One region of the Herpetosiphon gulosus genome, then DNA from elsewhere that is predicted to be linked to it. Evidence: riboswitches for the same ligand, from Rfam matches in the RefSeq annotation. Region 1 holds a riboswitch; the other holds the start of a gene.

Region 1 (4,217 bases):
TGGCTAGCAAAATCATGCCAGCACATGTGCCCCAAATTGGCATACCCTCGGCTGCGCGTTGCTGAATTGGCCCCAGCAAATCGAAGCGTACCAACAATTTACCAATCGTCGTGCTCTCGCCACCAGGAATAATCAAACGCTCAACTTGGGCTAATTGCTCGGGCAAACGCACCTGCAAGGTTGCCACGCCCAAACCTTGGAGCATTGTTTCATGCTCAATAAACGCGCCTTGCAGCGCCAAAACTCCAACCGTCATGCTAAACCTCTTTTTTAAGGATGAATTATGAGGGAGGAAGGATGAAAACCAACGTTCTAATTGAAAGGATGAACGTTGAATTACGTTGGATTAGATATCCTTCACAATTCGACATTCATCCTTCATCGGAAGTTGGCTATTCAATTTTAGAGTATCATTATGAAGGAAATTTTCATCCCTCATAATTCATCCTTCATCCTTCGGAAAGCTTACCAACCGCGTTTGGCGAGCAACTCGTTCTCAGGGATCGTATCGATATTGATGCCGACCATGGCTTCGCCCAAGTTGCGGCTAATTTCGGCCAAAAGCTTGGCATCGCGGAAGTGGGTGGTCGCTTCAACGATCGCTTTGGCGCGTTTGGCTGGATTACCTGATTTGAAAATCCCTGAGCCAACGAACACGCCATCAACACCCAATTGCATCATCAAAGCAGCATCGGCTGGAGTGGCAATCCCACCAGCAGCAAAGTTGACGACTGGCAAGCGGCCTAATTCAGCAATTTGCTTGACCAATTCATAGGGAGCTTGCAAATTCTTGGCTGCTACAAACAATTCATCGGGATCGAGGGTTTGCAAACGGCGAATTTCGGCGAACATCGTGCGAGCGTGACGCACAGCTTCAACCACATTGCCCGTACCAGCTTCGCCCTTGGTGCGAATCATGGCTGCGCCTTCGGTGATACGGCGTAAAGCTTCGCCCAAATTACGAGCGCCACAGACGAATGGCACTTTGAAATTGTGCTTGTTGGTATGATGTTCTTCATCAGCAGGCGTGAGCACTTCGCTCTCGTCAATATAATCAACCCCAATCGCTTCGAGGATTTGCGCTTCAACAAAGTGGCCAATCCGCGATTTAGCCATCACAGGAATGGTGACTGCTTCAATGATGCCTTGGATCATTTCGGGGTCGCTCATCCGCGCCACGCCGCCATCTTTACGAATATCGGCTGGAACCCGTTCGAGCGCCATAACAGCGACTGCGCCAGCTTCTTCAGCAATTTTGGCTTGGTCTGGGGTAACCACGTCCATAATCACGCCGCCCTTGAGCATTTGGGCCAAGCCGACTTTGGTGGTAAATGTTGAAGTTTCCATTGCAATTCCTCTGGTGGATTGATGATTTTGAGTGTCGTTTGATTAGACAGGCGCTATTGTACCATGGCTGATTGTGACAATCGATCAACATTGCGGGGGGACAAAGGGGGACAATCGGGAATGATCGGTAATTTTGACGGCGCAAGGTAGCCTATGGTACGATCAGCCCAATCAATCATAAATTGCTGTTCAAATGTTGTGCAAACAGTTGGGGGAAATCCGGTGCAAATCCGGTGCAGTCCACGCTACGGTAAGCCTTTGGCCAAGCCCGAATACCCATTGAATAGTTGATTTCTGGGTTGGCTTGCGTTGGCACAAGCACAACCAACGCGTTGTTATCTGTTCCTTAGCCAACTGGCTAAGGTTTTTTTTGATTTAGGAGGCACACATGCTCCCTCGAGCAGCCATCCATCGTTGGTTATTGGTTTTAGTGGCGCTATTCGTAGCAATGCCAGCAGCAGCCCAAGCGCCAACCGAAGGCGCAAAAGCTGGTGCGTGGATTGTCACTCAAGCTCAGGCCGATGGCAGTTTTCCTGGCTTTGGTTTGGGCGAAACCGCCGATGCAGTTTATGCCTTGAAGGCAACTGGTTTGAAAGTTGACCTCAACGTTCAAAGCTTTATCGAAAAAAATGCTAGTGCAATCGCGGCCAAACCTGGGATTGCCGCCAAGTTTGTGTTAGCCGAATTGTTGCTGGGCTACAATCCTCGCGCCGTTGCAGGTGTTGATTTGGTCGCTGCTGTGAATGGCAGCTACAAAGCCGATAGTGGCATGTATGGTGGCGATGTTACAACCCATGCGTTGGCGTTGTTGGCCTTGAATGCGGCAGGTGCGCCAGTCGAAAATAAAGCGATCAACACCTTAAATTCAGTCCAAATTGCCGATGGATCATGGTCGTTTACTGGCGATACAACTGCTGGTGCTGGCGATACCAATACCACAGCTTTGGTCGTTCAAGCCTTAGTCGCGGTTGGTCAAGGCAAGAGCGAAGTTGTTACCAAGGCGATGGGCTACTTGCAAAGCCAACAAAATAGCGATGGTGGTTTTCCTTACTCGAAGGATTCAAGCTATGGTAGCGCCACCGATGCCAACTCAACCGGCTTGGTGATTCAAGCAATTGTGGCAACTGGCGGAAACCCAACTGCTGCCCCTTGGGCCACGGCAACTGGCAACCCATTGAGTGCCTTGTTGAGCTTGCAAAATGCCAGCGGCGCGTTCCGCTACGATGCAGCAACGCCCGATGATAATGCCTTTGCGACCTATCAAGCTACGCCTGCCTTGTTCTATGTCACCTATCCTTTGACTGCCTTGGTGACAGCACCACAGCCAACTGCTGTGCCAAGCACGCCTGTGGCAACCGCTACCCCCCAACCAAACACCCCAATTACCTTACCCGACACTGGCGTACCTGCGTTGCCATTGTGGCCTGTAGTGATTGTATTTGGATTGGCTTGTATTGTGGCTGGTTTAGGTTTGCGGCGCGTCGCTTAATATTTTATTCCCTCACCCCTTAACCCCCTCTCCCGCCCAACGAGCGAGGGGGAACAGCGAAAAAGCCCCTCGCCCGCCGCAGTGGGCGAGGGGTTGGGGTGAGGGAACTCTTTACCGAATAGGAATAACATTTCATGGGTCGTTTGTTGGTTGTGATAGTTACGCTGGTTTTGTTGCTGCTTGGCAATTTGGCTCAATCAATTGCAGCCCAAGGTGATGGGCATCAATATCATGCAGCGGTAGTCGTGCAATACGCTTCCGGCGCGGTCGATGCCCGTTGTGTTGGCTTCGATCAAGAATCGATCAGTGGCTATGATGCCTTGCTGGCAGCAGGCTTCAATGTGGTTGCCGAAGGCTCCTCAATGGGCGCGATGGTTTGCTCAATCGATAGTGTCGGCTGCGATTATCCCAATGAATCGTGTGCCTGCAAATGCCAAGGCGGCGATTGTACCTATTGGGCTTATAGCCATTTGCTCGATGGCGTTTGGCAATATTCTAAGCTTGGGGCTGGCTCGTATAAAGTGCGCGATGGCGCAGTTGAAGGCTGGGCTTGGGGTGGTGGCAGCGTCGAACGTGGCTCCACGCCGCCAGTGATCAGTTGGGGCGATGTTTGCGCGGCGCAAGCAGCACCTGTGGCGACCGCAATTCCCGCAACTGCCACCAGCGAACCAACCGCAATTCCCGCAACCAATACTTTAGTTCCAGCGACAACCGCTAGCGAACCAAGCATCACGGCTAGCCCAACCACAGCAGCGAGCGCAACGGCAACCCAGTTAGAGCCAAGCGCAACGCCAGCACTCGCAACCCCAACCATTGTGGCTAGCGCAACGACAGTGCCAACTGAGCAGGCCACTGTTGCGCCAATTGCGACCCTGACGATCGTGAGCACCCCAAACATCGATGCCAGCAGTAGCGGCGAATCCATTCCAATCAATTATCTGATTTTTGGTTTGATTTTAGTGGCCTTGGCTGGCGGCGGCATTTGGAAGCGCCAGAGCAAACGATGAGTGCTGAAATCTATCAACCAACCGCTGGCCGTGCCCGCGAGGCTTTGACCAAAACTGCGCCACCAGCGGCCAACAAGGAATGGGTCAGTCCAGTGAGCCAACGGCAGCGCCGCATCGCCCGCCCATGGGAAGGCGGCCATAGTTTGGCGTGGGTGGCATGGCTGGTCGCTGCCTTGGCTTGTATCGGCCAAACCGATCAACCGCTCTATTTAATCTTGATTGGGGCGGTGACTTTGTTGGTTTGGCAGAGTTGCGCCTTGGATAGCCCGTTTCAGGCAGTGGTGCGGGTGATGTTGCAACTTGGAGCGGTGCTATTTGGCTTTAATTTGCTATTTAGCGTGATTACCGCCAGTATGCTGCGCGGCCAAACGGTG
Region 2 (4,217 bases), on a different contig from region 1:
CCAATCGACCATTCGGGTCGCCATGTCGGCCCAAAAATCCTGATAATGCTCGATCGACCATTGACGCATTGCTTCGACATCGGCGAAGCCTTTTTCACGAGCGTAGGCCAGCACGTTCGAATTCTCAACTAAGGCAGCAGGTGGGTAGTAGAATACTGATTCAGCGTCGTTGCTTGCCGAAAATTGCCCAACAGTAGTTGGTGCAGCATGCTCAGTCATTGAGATGCCTCCTAATTATTACTCACAAGCGGCGGGACAAGTGCGAGGTCTGCCCCAATTGTAGCCTTGATGCTTGGGTTATGTCAAAGTTCTTAGGAGTGAGAACATAGAGCAAAGAACATAGGGCTTGGGGACCCTTGGGTGGGCGTGGTTTACGTACTGGCTGATTTGCGTGAGAACATAGAGCAAAGAACATAGGGCTTGGGGACTGGTCGTTGGGGACTAGGGATCGGAAATAACGATGCAGGATGCATTATGAAGGGTGAAATGGATAGTTCGGGCAATTTGTGGCTAAAACAGCCTTTGTTCCCTTCATGTCCTTCGTGGATTAAATTCTCGCATGCTCAGTTTCTTCATGGCGCAAAGCCTCAAATCGCACTACAATAGTGCAATGACAACACACGATTTAAAACATCTCTATATTCATATTCCGTTTTGCCAAACTCGTTGCGCCTACTGCGATTTCAATACCTTTGCCAATCGTGAAGATTTTATGCAGCGCTATATTGATGCGCTGTGTTTGCATCTTGAACGTATGGTGAGCGGCGAAACCAGCGTTGACCCAACGTGGCCAAAAATAGCAACCCACGCAATTCCATGGGCTAAATATGAGCTGCATGATCTCACGGGGCCGTTGCAGCAAGCCGATTTGCCAGCAACGGTGTTTTTGGGCGGTGGCACACCAACCGCACTCCCCCTGCCTTTGCTTGAAAAACTCATGCAAACAATTGGGCGGATTATTCCGCTAGAGCAGGCCGAAGTTACCAGCGAAGCCAACCCAGGCACGGTGCTTGACCTGAATTACTTGCGAGCCATGCGTTCGATGGGCATTAATCGCCTGAGTATGGGCGTGCAAACCCTGCATGATCCAACCTTGCGCGTGTTGGGCCGGATTCATACTGCCAGCGAAGCACTTGCTTCGTATCAGGCTGCGCGAAAAGTTGGCTTTGAAAATATTAATCTTGATTTTATGTTTGGCTTGCCAGGCCAAGATATTGCTCAATGGCGAGCGATGCTGAAGCAAATTGTGGGCTGGGATACTGAACATTTTGCCTTGTATTCGTTGATTGTTGAGCCAACTACCCCACTAGCAGCCCAAGTAACCGCTGGCCGGGTAAGCATCCCCAACGATGATGCAACTGGCGAGATGTATGAAGTTGCAATGGATATTTTAGGCACAGCTGGTTATGGCCATTATGAGATTTCTAATTGGGCTAAAACCCAAAGCTCAAACTTTAATCCAAGTGAAAGCTTGCCAGCCTACGCCTCACGTCACAACGTTGCCTATTGGCTCAACGCCGATTATTTGGGAGTTGGAGCAGGTGCTCATAGCCATTGGCGTGGCTGGCGCTGGGTTGATCAACGGGTGCTGGAGCCGTTCGCCCAGCAGGTTGAAGGTGGCCAAGCACCATTAATTGATATTCAGCAGTGCGAACCACATGATCGCGATTTTGAAACGATTATGATGGGATTGCGGCTGAATTGTGGTTTAGGGTTTACCCATTTTCAACAGCGCACTGACCACGATTTGCTCGAACGCTATCAGCCAGTGATCGATCAATTAATTGCACAAGGCATGCTTGAGCAAACCCCAAATGCGATTCGCTTTACGCCGCGTGGACGCATGGTCGGCAATCAAGTGATCGAACGCTTTTTGGTTGATTGAAACGTGGGAGCAGTTAATTTTTAACCACGAAGGACACGAAGGGCACGAATGTTGGGTTTGGAAGTACTATTGGATTTGAAAGCAATTCAAACATTCAGCAAATGCACCTTTGCGTCCTTCGTGCTCTTCGCGGTTAACATGTTCATCCCTCATCCTTCATTACTTCATCCCTTCTTTTCTCTGCGCCTCTGTGTTAAATGTCTTTGCTTTTGACTTTTGACTTTAACTCAGGATTGCCCGTATAATCGCGAATGCAATTTACAAGTTTGTTTGTGGTGCGTTGCTGTCCCGGATGACACACACGCGCAATGGGGGAAGCCAGTCCAAGTCTGGCGCTGTCCCGCAACGGTAGGAAGCCCACGCTTCAAGCCCGATAACCCGCCACAAACTCATCGACACTCCAACATTTCCCTCGCGGATCAGGGAAGGAGTTGCTAGACCCTGCTGGGTTTAGTGCCTCTTTTCCTCTTTGGCATGAGCCGAAGAGGTTTTTTCTTGGCTGTTTGCATGCTGGTGTGTCGTCCAACGGAGCCAGCATGAGCGATGCCCCACTGACGATGCGTGCCTATGGCCGCCATTTATTTATTTGTACTGGTGATCAATGTAATGGCGACGCTGACGGCGCGGCCTTAGCCCAATACGCCCTCGAACAACTCGGCGAGCGACGCAAATTACGCAATCCTGAACGGGTCAAATGCTCGACCGTTAGTTGTTTGGGGGTCTGCCAGCGCGGCCCAATTGCGGTGGTTTACCCCGAAGGTATTTGGTATAGCCAGCTTGATCACGATTTGGTTGAACAAATTGTGCAAGCGCATTTGATTAATGGCGAGCCAGTTGAGGCCGCGATTTTTCATCGGTTGTATCCAGTGGATCAAGAGCCGGAATACGCTCCAGCAGTGCGCGGCGATCAAGCGGTTAATCCAATTGAATTGCAGCATGATCAGGCAGTTGAGCAATTAGAGCCAATCGTCGTTGCTGGCACGCAACTGCATTCAACCGAGGAAAAACAGCGCTATCGTGAACAAGTACGCAAATTGCGCAAAGGCAAAAAAGGCCTTGTGATCGTCAATACTGGCAATGGTAAGGGCAAAACCTCGGCAGCATTGGGCGTGATGACCCGGGCGTGGGGCCGTGATCTCAAGGTTAAAGTCATTCAATTTCTCAAACACGAAAACGCCAAGTTTGGTGAATCGCGGGCAGCTGCCAAGATGGAGATTGAGTTTGGTGGTACTGGTGATGGGTTCACTTGGACCTCAAAAGATCTTGATGCGACCAAAGCCAAAGCCCTGCATGGCTGGGAACTGGCCAAAACCGCGATTAGCTCGAATCAGTATCAAATTGTGATTCTCGATGAATTTACCTATGTGATGGCCTTTGGATGGCTCGATGTCAACGAGGTTGTGGCTTGGTTGGCGACCAACAAGCCCGAATTATTGCATGTGATTATCACAGGCCGCGATGCTCCCGCTGCTCTGATCGAGCACGCCGACCTCGTGACCGAGATGCGCGAAATTAAACATCCTTTTACAACTCAAGGCATTCGTGCCCAGATCGGAATTGACTTCTGATGACTGAACGTTTGCAACGCAATATGGTCGAGCGCATCGATGGGCGCATGGTCAACGCTGGTTTCAAGCGCGGAATGTTGTTTATCTGCGCTCATGGCTGCTGCTGCGGGATTACCGAGCGTGGTTTTGCCCCGGTTTGGCCGGAAATTCACCAGCATGAATGGGAAAGCCGCAAATTGCGCAATATCGTTCATTTGAATATGGGCGGTTGTTTGGGGCCATGCCCGTTGGCGAATGTGGCGATGTTGATGTTCGATGGTCAGCCGATTTGGTTTCATTCGCTCAACCAGCCTGAGTTGGTGGTCGCGCTCTACGACTACATCGAAGCCATGATTCAAGCCGATCAGGTGCTGCCTGCACCACCTAATCTCAAAGCCCATGTCTTCAATGGCTTTAAATGGGATGGGCAGGCGACCGCCGCAATTAGCCAAGTGCCAGCGCCAATTAGCCAACCTAGTTTGGGCAATGGCATCGTATTTTTGACCCAAGCTGATACGGATATTCTGTTGATTGAGCAAGCGCGTCGCCAATTGCCCAGCGATTTTGCCAACCTACAAACCGCCAACGTGGGCGATGCCGAGGATCAAACTGCACTTGATGGCTTGCTTGATCGCTTGTTGCCCCAAGCCGAAATTGTGGTGATGCGCTTGATTACGGGCAGCCGTGGCTTTGAACATGGTATCGAACGTTTGCAGCAATGGAGCCAACAAACCAATGGCTTTGTGTTGTATTTGCCTGGCTTCGAGGCGCTTGACCCTGAGTTG

Evidence for each region. Region 1 has a riboswitch for cobalamin ahead of ABEB26_RS23060 (prenyltransferase/squalene oxidase repeat-containing protein). Riboswitches for the same ligand answer to the same signal wherever they lie in the genome.
Region 2: another riboswitch for cobalamin. It lies ahead of cobO (cob(I)yrinic acid a,c-diamide adenosyltransferase); the one in region 1 lies ahead of ABEB26_RS23060 (prenyltransferase/squalene oxidase repeat-containing protein).

What each region holds. Positions count from the first base shown of each region.
Region 1 covers NZ_BAABRU010000025.1:20,831-25,047, forward strand. Annotated here, with positions in the region: gene pdxT (pyridoxal 5'-phosphate synthase glutaminase subunit PdxT) at 1-256, opposite strand, end outside; gene pdxS (pyridoxal 5'-phosphate synthase lyase subunit PdxS) at 466-1,347, opposite strand; cobalamin riboswitch at 1,523-1,643, shown strand; gene ABEB26_RS23060 (prenyltransferase/squalene oxidase repeat-containing protein) at 1,736-2,836, shown strand; gene ABEB26_RS23065 (hypothetical protein) at 2,971-3,843, shown strand; gene ABEB26_RS23070 (energy-coupling factor transporter transmembrane component T) at 3,840-4,217, shown strand, end outside.
Region 2 covers NZ_BAABRU010000005.1:252,488-256,704, forward strand. Annotated here, with positions in the region: gene acs (acetate--CoA ligase) at 1-219, opposite strand, end outside; gene hemW (radical SAM family heme chaperone HemW) at 560-1,885, shown strand; cobalamin riboswitch at 2,142-2,285, shown strand; gene cobO (cob(I)yrinic acid a,c-diamide adenosyltransferase) at 2,422-3,453, shown strand; gene ABEB26_RS08675 (cobaltochelatase subunit CobN) at 3,453-4,217, shown strand, end outside.